One region of the Streptomyces sp. NPDC051582 genome, then DNA from elsewhere that is predicted to be linked to it. Evidence: riboswitches for the same ligand, from Rfam matches in the RefSeq annotation. Region 1 holds a riboswitch; the other holds the start of a gene.
The links. A riboswitch is a leader RNA that binds a small molecule or an ion and turns the genes downstream of it on or off. The one in region 1 is predicted to bind ZMP and ZTP.
Positions count from the first base shown of each region.

Region 1 (5,884 bases):
GCCGGCTCCGCCTTCGTCCCCGCCCCCGTCTGCGGGGGTTCGCCGAAGCGGGCCAGGGCCAGGGCTCCGGCCACCGCCACCGCGAAGCCGAGGACCGCCAGCCAGGTCAGGCCCTCGCGGGTGCGGTCGCCGAGCCAGACCACGCCCACCACCGCCGGGCCGATCGTCTCGCCGATCACCATGCCCGCCGTGGCCACCGTCACCGAGCCGCGCTGGAGCGCCGAGGTCAGCAGCAGGAACGCCGCGCCCCCGCCCAGCAGCAGGGCGTACAGCGCGGGGTTCGCGAACATCGCGGGCGAGACGTCGTCGATGAGGCGGACCGCCACCTCCACCACCCCGAACCCCGTCCCCGCGGCGAGGCCCAGGACCAGCGCCCGCGACCGGTCCGGCAGCCCGCCCGCCACGGCCCCCACCAGCAGCACCAGCCCAGCCACCACCAGCAGCCCCAGCTTCAGTGCGAACGAGCCCGTCCCCGAGCCCTCCTCGCCCGACGACAGCGCCAGCATCGCCAGCCCCGCGCACACCACCGCCACCGCGCCCCACTCGGCGCCGCGCAGCCGTACGTGCAGCAGCCGCGCCGAGACCACCGCCGTCACCGCGAGGCTCGCCGCCAGCGCCGCACCCACCGTGTAGATCGGGACGTGCCGCAGCGCCACGATCTGCAGGACGAACCCGGCCCCGTCCAGCCCCAGGCCCGCCACGTACCGCCATTGCCGGGCCGCCCGCAGCAGGAGCGCCGCGTCCACCCCGGACCCCGTCCCCGGCTCCGCCGCCCGCGCGGCCATCGCCTGGAGCACCGACGCCGTACCGAAACAGACCGCCGCACCGAGCGCGCAAACCATCCCAAGGAGCACGAATCGACTCTAGGTCATGGAGGTCGTGAGAGGGTTTCGACGGCCGGATTCCATCGGTTCGCCGCCCCGTTCTAGTCTGTCCGCCATGGACGACAGCAGTACGGGCAGCAGAACGACCACGACGACCGGCACGACCACCGGCCCCCTCACCGCCACCACCCGCCGCCGCATGCGCTCCGGCGGCGTCGCCCTCGGCGGCATGGGCCTGCTCGCCGCCGCCCTCGTGGCCTGCGGCAGCAGCAACGAACCCGACAAGCGCTGCGCGGACCGCGTCACCCTGGAGAAGCTGAACACCAAGGAGTGCAAGAGCGGCGGCCGCGGCTCGTACTACTACGGCGGCTCCACCGCGAGCAACAACCGGGTCAGCGGCGGCAGCTTCGACAAGTCCGCCGTCACCCGCGGCGGCATCGGCGGCAGCCACAAGAGCTCGTCGGGCGGCTGAGCCCCGTGCAGCGCCACACCATCGAGCCGCGCCCCGACTGGCAGAAGACCGTCGAGGAGCAGGGGCTGATCTACCCCCTCACCCGCTACCCCGACGACTCCCTGCGGCCCTACTGGGACGAGAGCGCTTACTACTCCTTCTCGCTCCCCGAGGTGGAGGCGCTGGAGAACGTCGTCGAGGAGCTGCACGCCATGTGCCTGGCCGCGGCCGCGCACATCGTGGAGCACGACCGCTTCGCGGACCTCGGCATCACCGACCCGAAGCTGGCCGCGCTGATCGCCGAGTCCTGGCGCCGGCGCGCCGAACAACCTTCCCTCTACGGCCGGTTCGACCTGCGCTACGACGGATCCGGCGAGCCGGCCAAGATGCTGGAGTACAACGCCGACACCCCCACCTCCCTCGTGGAGGCGGCCAGTCCGCAGTGGTTCTGGATGGAGGAGCGCTTCCCCGGCGCCGACCAGTGGAACTCCCTCCACGAGCGGCTGGTCGAGGCCTGGCGCCGCCAGGCGGAACTGCTGCCGCCCGGCCCGGTGCACTTCGCGCACTCCGAGACGGACGAGCTCGGCGAGGACCTGATGACGGTCGCCTACCTGCAGGAGACCGCCGAGCAGGCGGGCCTGGAGACCGAGGAGCTGTCCGTCGAACAGATCGGCTGGGACGGTCTGTCGGGCCGGTTCGTCGACCGGAAGCTCGGCTTCATCCGCAGCTGCTTCAAGCTCTACCCGTGGGAATGGCTGGCCACCGACGCCTTCGGCCCGCAGGTCCTCGGCACCTACGACCACGGCGGCGGCTCCGGGAGCACCACCTGGATCGAGCCGCTGTGGAAGATGCTGCTGTCCAACAAGGCGCTGCTGGCGATCCTGTGGGAGCTCTTCCCGGAGCACCCCAATCTGCTGCCCGCCTACCTGGACGGCCCGCGCGAGCTCGCCGACACCACCGGGTACGCGGCGAAGCCGCTGCTGGGCCGCGAGGGCGCCGGGGTCACCCTGCACCCGGCGGGCGGCGCCGAGCCGTTCACTCCGGACGAGGAGGAGACGTACGTCTTCCAGGGCCTGGCCCCGCTCCCCGACTTCGACGGCAACCGCGTGGTGCTCGGCGCCTGGGTCGTCGAGGAGGAGGCCGCAGGCCTGGGCATCCGGGAATCGGCGGGCCCGGTCACGGACGAGTACGCCCGCTTCCTCCCCCACGTCATCCTGTAGCGCCGCCGCCGTGGGCGCGGCCGGCCCGTCGGACCGCGCCCGCACGGGATCCGTCAGCCCGCGGCCAGGACCTCGCGCAGCTGGTCCAGGCCCCAGTCCAGGTCCTCCTTGGCGATCACCAGCGGGGGCGCGATGCGGATCGTCGACCCGTGCGTGTCCTTGACCAGCACCCCCCGCTCCATCAGCGCCTCGGAGATCTGCCGGCCCGTGCCGTGCGCCGGGTCGATGTCGACGCCCGCCCACAGCCCCCGCCCGCGCACGGCGGTCACCGCGCCCCCGCCGACCAGCAGGTTCAGCTCCCGGTGCAGGTGGTCGCCGAGCTCGGCGGCGTGCTGCTGGTACTCGCCGGAGCGCAGCATCGCGATCACCTCCAGGGCGACCGCGCAGGCCAGCGGGTTGCCGCCGAAGGTGGAGCCGTGCTCGCCCGGCCGGAACACCCCGAGCACGTCCCGGTCGGCGACCACGGCCGAGACCGGGACCACGCCGCCGCCGAGCGCCTTGCCGAGGATGTAGACGTCCGGCACGACGTCCTCGTGCTCGCACGCGAAGGTCCTGCCGGTCCGGCCCAGCCCCGACTGGATCTCGTCCGCCATGAACAGCACGTTCCGCTCGCGCGTGAGCTCCCGTACGCCCTGCATGTAGCCGGCCGGCGGCACCAGCACCCCGGCCTCGCCCTGGATCGGCTCCAGCAGCACGGCCACGGTGTTCGCCGTGACGGCCGCCTCCAGCGCGGTCAGGTCCCCGTACGGGACGATCTCGAACCCCGGGGTGTAGGGCCCGTAGTGGTCGCGCGCCTCGTGGTCCGTCGAGAAGCTCACGATGGTCGTCGTACGGCCGTGGAAGTTGTTCGCCGCGACCACGATCTTGGCCTGCCCGTCCGGCACGCCCTTGACCTCGTAGCCCCACTTGCGGGCGGTCTTCACCGCCGTCTCCACGGCCTCCGCGCCCGTGTTCATCGGCAGCACCATCTCCTTGCCGCACAGCGCGGCGAGTTCGCGGCAGAAGTCGGCGAACCGGTCGTGGTGGAAGGCCCGCGAGGTGAGGGTGACCCGCTCCAGCTGCGCCTTGGCCGCGTCGAGCAGACGGCGGTTGCCGTGGCCGAAGTTGAGCGCCGAGTAGCCCGCGAGCATGTCCAGGAACCGGCGGCCCTCCACGTCGGTCATCCACGCGCCCTCCGCGGACGCCACGACGACGGGCAGCGGGTGGTAGTTGTGCGCGCTGTGCGCCTCGGCGGAGCGCAGGGCTTCAGCAGTTGTCGACACGGGGTCTCCGATCGTCGGTGCGGGCGGGATGGAGGTGACGAAGGCGATGGAGGTGACGGGGGTGGCGTCACCTGCGTCACGTCACCTTGTATACGGCTATACGTCGCTCGTATACCGGACGGGGAAACCTTTCTTGTGGACCGCCCGCTAAGGTGAGCGGTACGCACGGCGACTGGCGTACGGAGAACCAACTCCGGGGGAGTCGTGCGCGCACGACCGCATACAGGGCCGCTCGCCTGGGCCTCGCGGGGACGAGAACTGACATCGACCCCGGAGGAGCCGCCATGAGCGCGAGCCGCCACCCCGCCCTTCTCGCCACCGACCCCGAGCTGGCGTCCTACGTCACGGCCGAGGAGTCCCTGCAGGCGCAGACCCTGCGCCTGATCCCCAGCGAGAACTACGTGTCCGCCGCCGTGCTCGAAGCCTCGGGCACGGTGCTGCAGAACAAGTACAGCGAGGGCTACCCGGGCCGCCGCTACTACGAGGGCCAGCAAAACATCGACCGCGTCGAGGCGCTGGCCGTCGAACGGGCCAAGGGCCTGTTCGGGGTGGACCACGCCAACGTCCAGCCGTACTCCGGCTCCCCGGCGAACCTCGCCGTGTACCTGGCCTTCGCGAAGCCGGGCGACACGGTGATGGGCATGGCCCTGCCGATGGGCGGCCACCTGACGCACGGCTGGGGGGTCTCGGCGACGGGGTCCTGGTTCCGGGGCGTGCAGTACGGGGTGTCCGCCGAGACCGGTCTGATCGACTACGACGCCGTGCGCGAGCTCGCGCTGGCGGAGCGCCCGAAGATCATCTTCTGTGGCGGTACGGCGCTCCCGCGCACGATCGACTTCGAGGCGTTCTCCTCGATCGCCCGGGAGGCGGGCTCGGTCCTCGTCGCCGACGTGGCGCACATCGCGGGCCTGATCGCGGGCGGTGCGCACCCCTCGCCGGTCGGGCACGTGGACGTGGTCTCCACGACCACGCACAAGACCCTGCGCGGGCCCCGGGGCGCGATGCTGATGTGCAAGGAGGAGCACGCGAAGGCCATCGACAAGGCGGTCTTCCCGGGCCTGCAGGGCGGTCCGCACAACCAGACGACGGCGGGCATCGCGGTGGCCCTGCACGAGGCGGCCCAGCCCTCGTTCGTGACGTACGCGCACGCGGTGGTCGCCAACGCGAAGGCGCTGGCGGCGGCCCTGCTGGCGCGCGGCTTCGACCTGGTGTCGGGCGGTACGGACAACCACCTGATCCTGATGGACCTCACCTCGCGCGGGGTGCCGGGCAAGGTGGCGGCCAAGGCGCTGGACCGTGCGGGGATCGTCGTGAACTACAACACGGTCCCGTTCGACCCCCGCAAGCCGTTCGACCCGTCGGGCATCCGCATCGGCACGCCGTCGCTGACCTCGCGGGGCCTGGGGACGGACCACATGCCGGTGGTGGCGGAGTGGATCTCCCGGGCGGTCGACGCCGCCGCGAAGTCGGACGAGCCGGCCCTCGCCGCGATCCGCGCGGAGGTCGCCGACCTCATGGCGGCCCACCCCGCCCCGGGCCTCCCGCTCTCCTGACCGGTCCCCTCCCCGGGGCCGCGGCCCCGGGGAGTTTCCGGACAGGTGCGGACCGGCGGGGCCGTCGTACCTGAGAGAATGAAGCCATGGCTTCTGATCGTCCTCGCGCGCTCTCCGGCATCCAGCCCACCTCCGGCTCGTTCCACCTCGGGAACTACCTCGGAGCCATCCGCCAGTACGTCGCCCTCCAGGAGACGCACGACGCGTTCTACATGGTCGTCGACCTGCACGCGATCACCATGCCGCAGGATCCGAAGGACCTGCGCGCCAATACCCGCCTCTCCGCGGCCCAGCTGCTCGCCGCCGGCCTCGACCCGGACCGCTGCACGCTCTTCATCCAGAGCCACGTCCCCGAGCACGCCCAGCTCGGCTGGGTCATGAACTGCATCACCGGTTTCGGCGAGGCCAGCCGGATGACCCAGTTCAAGGACAAGTCGGCCAAGGGCGGCGTCAACAGCGCCAGCGTCGGCCTCTTCACGTACCCGATCCTCCAGGTCGCCGACATCCTGCTCTACCAGGCGAACGCCGTCCCGGTCGGCGAGGACCAGCGCCAGCACATCGAGCTGACGCGCGA
Region 1 is NZ_JBFAZJ010000001.1:476,299-482,182, reverse strand. Features, by position in the region: gene AB0M92_RS02220 (hypothetical protein) at 1-842, opposite strand, end outside; gene AB0M92_RS02215 (hypothetical protein) at 1,024-1,296, shown strand; gene AB0M92_RS02210 (glutathionylspermidine synthase family protein) at 1,302-2,495, shown strand; gene rocD (ornithine--oxo-acid transaminase) at 2,549-3,757, opposite strand; ZMP/ZTP riboswitch at 3,916-4,006, shown strand; gene glyA (serine hydroxymethyltransferase) at 4,042-5,310, shown strand; gene trpS (tryptophan--tRNA ligase) at 5,397-5,884, shown strand, end outside.

Region 2 (5,884 bases), on a different contig from region 1:
ACGGGCCCTGCTGCGCGCCCAGGGCCTCGCCCACCCCTCCTTCGGCCGCGAGGCGCAGCGCGCGCTCGTCCCCCAGGTGTCCACCGCCTGGGCACTCGCCACCTCGCAGGACATCCTGTACCCGGGAGCCACGGGCATGAAGCCGCGCGCCGGTACGGGGCTGCTCAACTCGTACGTCAGCCGGCTGATGACCGGGGCCACCACGCGGGAGGCGCTGACCGCCGCGTTCCTCCAGGTCATCACCATGAGCAGGACGCCCGCGTACTGGCTGCGCCCCTCGGTGGTCTGGCACGTGCTGCGCGCCTCGGACCGGGGTGCGCTCAAGGCGCCGCCGCTGACGGCGGCCGAGCGCTCCGTCGCGGGGCTCGACCAGGGGTCCGGACCGGTCGATCCCGTGGGTCCCGTCGGTCAGGCGCGATGAACGACGGTCTCATCCTCTACGTTCCCGGGTCGGTGATGATCCTGGCGCTGCTGATCAAGGCGCCGACCCTGCGCCGGGGCTGGGACCAGCCGCTCATGCGGGCGGTGTGCACCCTGCTCGTCGTCGGCTGCATGGTCATGTTCCTGGCGGCCCCGCCGACGATCTCCACGGTCAACCGGCTCACCGGGATCGTCAACTTCTCGGCACCCCTGGTGTACAGCGTGCTGACCGCCTTCTCGGGCTCGTGCATCGTCCTGGTCCTGCAGTGGGGCGGCGGCCCGCCGGCCGTGGTACGGCGGGCGACCCGGCTGACGGTGGCCGTGTTCGGCGCCGTCACCCTCCTCATCGTCCTCCTGTTCGCGATCGGTGACGCGCCCGTGGAGCGCCTGCGCGACCTGGACACGTACTACGCCAACACGCCCTGGTTGCGCGAGATGATCGTCTGCTACCTGCTCGCGCACACCGTCGGCAGTTCGACCCTGACCCTGCTGTGCTGGAAGTGGCTGCTGCGCGTACGCCCCTCGCTGCGCCCGCTGCGCACCGGGCTGGCCCTGATCGTGCTCGGCGGGGCGCTGGACCTGGGCTACCTGGTGGCGAAGTGGGCCGCGGTGGGAGCCCGCTGGGCGGGCCGCGACTGGGACGGGCTCTCCACCTACGTGGCCCCGCCGTTCGCCTCCGCCGCGGCCCTGATGGTGGGCTCGGGGTTCATCGTCCCGCTGGTCGGCGGCTCGGCGGCCTGGCGGGACTTCAGCCGGTACCGGCGACTGCACCCGCTGTGGAAGGCGCTGCACGGCTTCGCCGCGTCGAGCGTGACGACGGTGCCGCTGACCTGGTGGTCGCCGATCGGGATCCGGCTGATCCACCGCGAATCGGTGATCGACGACGGGATCCTGGCGCTGGCCCGCTGGTTCGATCCGGCCGTACGGGAAGCGGCGTACGAGACCGCCCTCGGCCAGGGCCTGTGCCCCGCGAGGGCTTCGCTCGTGGCGGACGCGGCCATGCTCGCCGCTGCCTGCCGGCGCCGGGAGGCGGCCGTCGCCGCCGAGGCCGCCGACCGCGCGGCCGCGGCCGACCAGGGCCTGTCCGAGCCGTACCGGCTGGATTCCCGGCCGCTGGCCGCGCTGGCCCGGGAGTTCCGCACCTCCCCGATCGTGGCGGCCGTACGAAGGGAGCCGGCCCCGCTCTGAACGGCCCGGCCGGGGCGCCGGCGGCCGGTCTCAGCCCACGAGGGCGTGGACGTCCTCGGGCTCGGGATTGCGGGCGAGCCAGGCCCCGTACGCCCGCACCCGGCGCCAGTGCTGGAGCTGGTCGAGGGCGAACGCGGCCCGCGGGGAGGCCTTCGGGCGCGGTTCCAGGCCGCGGGCCAGCCGGTGCAGCTGGAACCGTACGAAGGCCAGCAGCCCCGCCCCGGCCAGGTCCCGGTCCTTCCACCCCAGCCGCTCCACGGTCACCCGTACGTCCTCCCCGGCGCGCCAGCGGGCCGGCAGGTCGGGGCGGAACGCCAGCGCGGAGGCGAGCCCGACGACGGAGACCCCGCGCGCCAGGACCTTGCGCGCGGTCTCCTGGCGGGCTATCCCGCCGGTCAGCATCAGCGGCATCGTGGCCGCGTCCAGGAACCCCTCGGCGAAGGAGAGGAAGTACGCCTCCCGTTCGAGGGTCCGCAGGTCGGCGGTGCGGCCCAGGGTGGCGGGACTCTCGACGCTGCCGCCGGACAGTTCGACCAGGTCGACGCCGAGGCCGTCGAGGGCGGCGAGGACCTGCGCGGCGTCCTCCGTGTCGAAGCCGCCGCGCTGGAAGTCGGCGGTGTTGAGCTTGACGCCGACGGCGAAGCCGGGGCCGACCTGCGCGCGGACGGACCGGACGACCTCGGTCAGCAGCCGGACCCGGTTCTCCGGGCTGCCGCCCCAGCGGTCGGTGCGCCGGTTGACCAGCGGGGAGAGGAACTGGCTGATCAGATAGCCGTGGGCGGCGTGGATCTGCACCCCGTCGAAGCCCGCCTCCTCGGCCCGCCGGGCGGTGACCGCGAACCGGGCGACGGTGGCCTCGATGTCGGCCTCGGTCATCGCGGTGGGGCGGGCGAAGCGCTTGGTGTGCTTGCCGAGGCTCACCCCGATGTCGGACGGCGCCCAGGCCGTGCCGGGCATCTCGGAGCCGACCTGCCGGCCGGGGTGGTTGATCTGCATCCAGACCCGGCCGCCGCCACCGGAGGCCGCCTCGGCCCAGCGGCGGAAGGGGTCGAGCGGGGAGTGGGCATCGAGGACGATGGTGCCCGGGGCGGTCAGCGCCCGCCGGTCGACCATCACGTTCCCGGTGATCAGGAGGCCGGCGCCGCCCCGCGCCCAGCGGCGGTAGAGGAGCTCGATGCGCTCGTCGGGCAGCTGGCCCGCCCCGGCGAGGCTCTCCTCCATGGCCGCCTTCGCCAGGCGGTTGGGCAAGGTGGCGCCGCCCGGCAGCTCCAGTGGCGTGAACAGGTCCATCAGCAGTTCCCCCCAGGAAACGTGTTGCACGTGTCATCCCGCGCCCCGGCGCAAAGATACCGCCCGCTCCCCGGCGCCCGTCAGGCTCCGTACGGAAGAATCCGGACACCCCCGGAACGCGGATGCGCCCCGGGCAGAGGGCCCGGGGCGCATCCGTACGGGGCGTCCCCGCGGGCGGCGGTCAGAGGTCCGCGAGCTCCAGACCGGCCTGTGCGGCGGCCGCCTGCACGGTCTGCTCCAGCAGGACGGCGATGGTCATCGGGCCGACGCCGCCCGGGACCGGGGTGATCAGCGAGGCGCGGGCGGCGGCCGACTCGAAGTGGACGTCGCCGACGTTGCCCTCGTTGTAACCGGCGTCCAGGACGACGGCGCCGGGCTTGATGTCCTCGCCGCGGATGAACTCGGCCTTGCCCACGGCGGCGACCAGCACGTCGGCCTGGCGCACGATCGAGGGGAGGTCCACGGTGCGGGAGTGGCAGTAGGTGACGGTGGCGTTCTGCTCCAGCAGCAGCATGCCGGCCGGCTTGCCCAGGATCGCGCTGCGGCCGACGACCACGGCGTGCTTGCCGGTCAGGTCCACGTCGTACTCGGCGAGCAGCCGCATGATGCCGCCGGGGGTGCAGGACACGAAGCCCGGCAGCCCGAAGCCCATGGCGGCGAAGGAGTGCATGGTGACGCCGTCGACGTCCTTGCCCGGGGCGATGGCCTCGAAGGCGGCGCGCTCGTCGATGTGGTGCGGGACCGGGTGCTGGAGCAGGATGCCGCTGATCTGCGGGTCCTCGGACAGGGCGGTGAGGGCGGCGACGAGCTCCTGCGTCGTCGTCGACGCCGGCAGCTCCACGTGGCGGGAGGTGATCCCGGCCTTGGCACAGCGGTTCTGCTTCATCTTCACGTACGTCACGGACGCCGGGTCCTCGCCGACCAGCACGGTCGCGAGGCAGGGGGCGGTGCCGGTGCGCTCGGTGATCTTCGCCGCGAGAACGGCGGTCCGCTCCGAGACGCGGCGGGCGAGGGCGGTGCCGTCCATCAGCCGGGCGGGGCCGACGGCGGTGGCGGTGGCGGTCTGGGCAGTCGTCAACGGGGCTCCTGGGCGTCGCTGCGGATCGCGGTGCGCGGATTCGCGTGTCGCGGGGTTCGCGGTTCGCCCAGGCGCGCGGCAGGAGACGTACGTACGGACATACGCCGGGCCGCTCCCCGGTGGTGATCCACCCGAACGCCAGTCACGGCCCGCCTCCACTCTAATGGACCCCGCTCGGATGTGCGGTGGTGCGCGGCGGCCCCCGATCCGCGGGATCAGGTCAAACCGGTCGCGGGAGGTCCGGCGCAGCCGCCACCCCGACGACGCCGTCACGGGCGCGGGCAGGGCGGGACTCGAAGTGGTGGATCTGCGCTCCGAAAGACTGCGTACGGAGTTCCACGACGTCGGAGCCGTGATCTACTTTCTCCGGAAGGTGATCTGGATGGTGCCCGGCTTCACGGTCGGGCAGTACCGGGACCGGTTGCGCGAGCTCCACGAACAGATCGAACGTGACGGCCCGTTCGTGGCGCACACCGCCCGTTTCCTCACCGAGGCCCGCAAAACGGGCTGACGGAGAAGGGGGCGCGGGCGCGGACGGATCCACGGCCGAATGGTTGCGCGCCCACAGCGTGGCGCAGGTCACTCAATTCAGCGCGTAACGAATCGACTCGGGCATGCGATGAACCGACAGGTGTCCTCGCGCGGCCCCGGAATACAGACCCCCCTCGGGTCTGTTTCCCGAGTCCGCGCGAAGATGTCCCGCCCACTCCCTATCTGTTCGCAACGAGAGGCTCCTTGTGTCGCTCAGCCCGTCCCGTACGTTCCCTCCGGAGATCGCCGAATCGGAGGCCCTCGTCGCGCTCGTCGAGCGCGGCCGCGAGCAGGGTCACATCAACGGTGACGACGTGCGCCAGGCCTTCGAGGCCGGCCGCATCCCGGTGGACCAGTGGAAGCGGGTCCTGCGCAGCCTGAACCAGGTCCTGGACGAGGAGGGTGTCGCGCTGCACGTCAGCGCCGCCCCCGCCACGAAGGCTGCCGCGAAGAAGCCCCGCAAGGCGGCCGCCGCGCCTGCCCGCACCGTGACCAAGAAGGCGGCCGCCGCGCCGCGCCCCATCGGTGCGCGCAAGACCTCGGCCACCAGCGCGGCCCCCGCCACCGCGGCGGCGATATCCGCTTCGCCGGCCGCGGCCACCGAGGACGAGGTGACGGCCGACGCCGTCGCCGAGCCGAAGAAGCGGACGGTCAAGAAGACCGCCGCGAAGAAGACCGCGGTGAAGAAGACCGCCGCCGCGGCCAAGAAGACCAGCGCCAAGGACGCCGACGAAGGCGAGACCCCGGCCGCCGAGGGTGAGGACTGGGCCGCCGAGGACCTCGTCGACGACGTCGAGGAAGAGGCCCCCAAGCCCGGCGGCACCCAGGGCTTCGTCCTGTCCGACGACGACGAGGACGACGCCCCGGCGCAGACGGTCATGGTGGCCGGCGCCACCGCCGACCCCGTCAAGGACTACCTGAAGCTGATCGGCAAGGTGCCGCTCCTCAACGCCGAGCAGGAGGTCGAGCTCGCCAAGCGGATCGAGGCGGGTCTCTTCTCCGAGTACAAGCTCGAAGAGGAGGAGGACCACAAGCCCGCGTTCAAGCGCGAGCTGGAGATCCTCGTCGAGGACGGCCGTCGTGCCAAGAACCACCTGCTGGAGGCCAACCTCCGCCTCGTGGTCTCGCTGGCCAAGCGCTACACCGGCCGCGGCATGCTCTTCCTGGACCTGATCCAGGAGGGCAACGTCGGTCTGATCCGCGCCGTGGAGAAGTTCGACTACACCAAGGGCTTCAAGTTCTCCACGTACGCGACCTGGTGGATCCGGCAGGCGATCACGCGTGCCATGGCCGACCAGTCGCGCACGATCCGCATCCCCGTCCACATGGTCGAGATCATCAACAAGCTGGCGCGCGTCCAGCGCCAGATGCTCCAGG
Region 2 is NZ_JBFAZJ010000041.1:46,432-52,315, forward strand. Features, by position in the region: gene AB0M92_RS35065 (FAD-dependent monooxygenase) at 1-421, shown strand, start outside; gene AB0M92_RS35070 (MAB_1171c family putative transporter) at 418-1,608, shown strand; gene AB0M92_RS35075 (NADH:flavin oxidoreductase/NADH oxidase family protein) at 1,639-2,928, opposite strand; gene AB0M92_RS35080 (tetrahydrofolate dehydrogenase/cyclohydrolase catalytic domain-containing protein) at 3,080-3,925, opposite strand; ZMP/ZTP riboswitch at 4,035-4,132, opposite strand; partial or broken gene AB0M92_RS35085 (SAM-dependent methyltransferase) at 4,212-4,487, shown strand; gene AB0M92_RS35090 (RNA polymerase sigma factor) at 4,714-5,884, shown strand, end outside.
Region 2: linked by a shared signal. The riboswitch ahead of AB0M92_RS35080 (tetrahydrofolate dehydrogenase/cyclohydrolase catalytic domain-containing protein) and the one ahead of glyA (serine hydroxymethyltransferase) in region 1 are both predicted to bind ZMP and ZTP.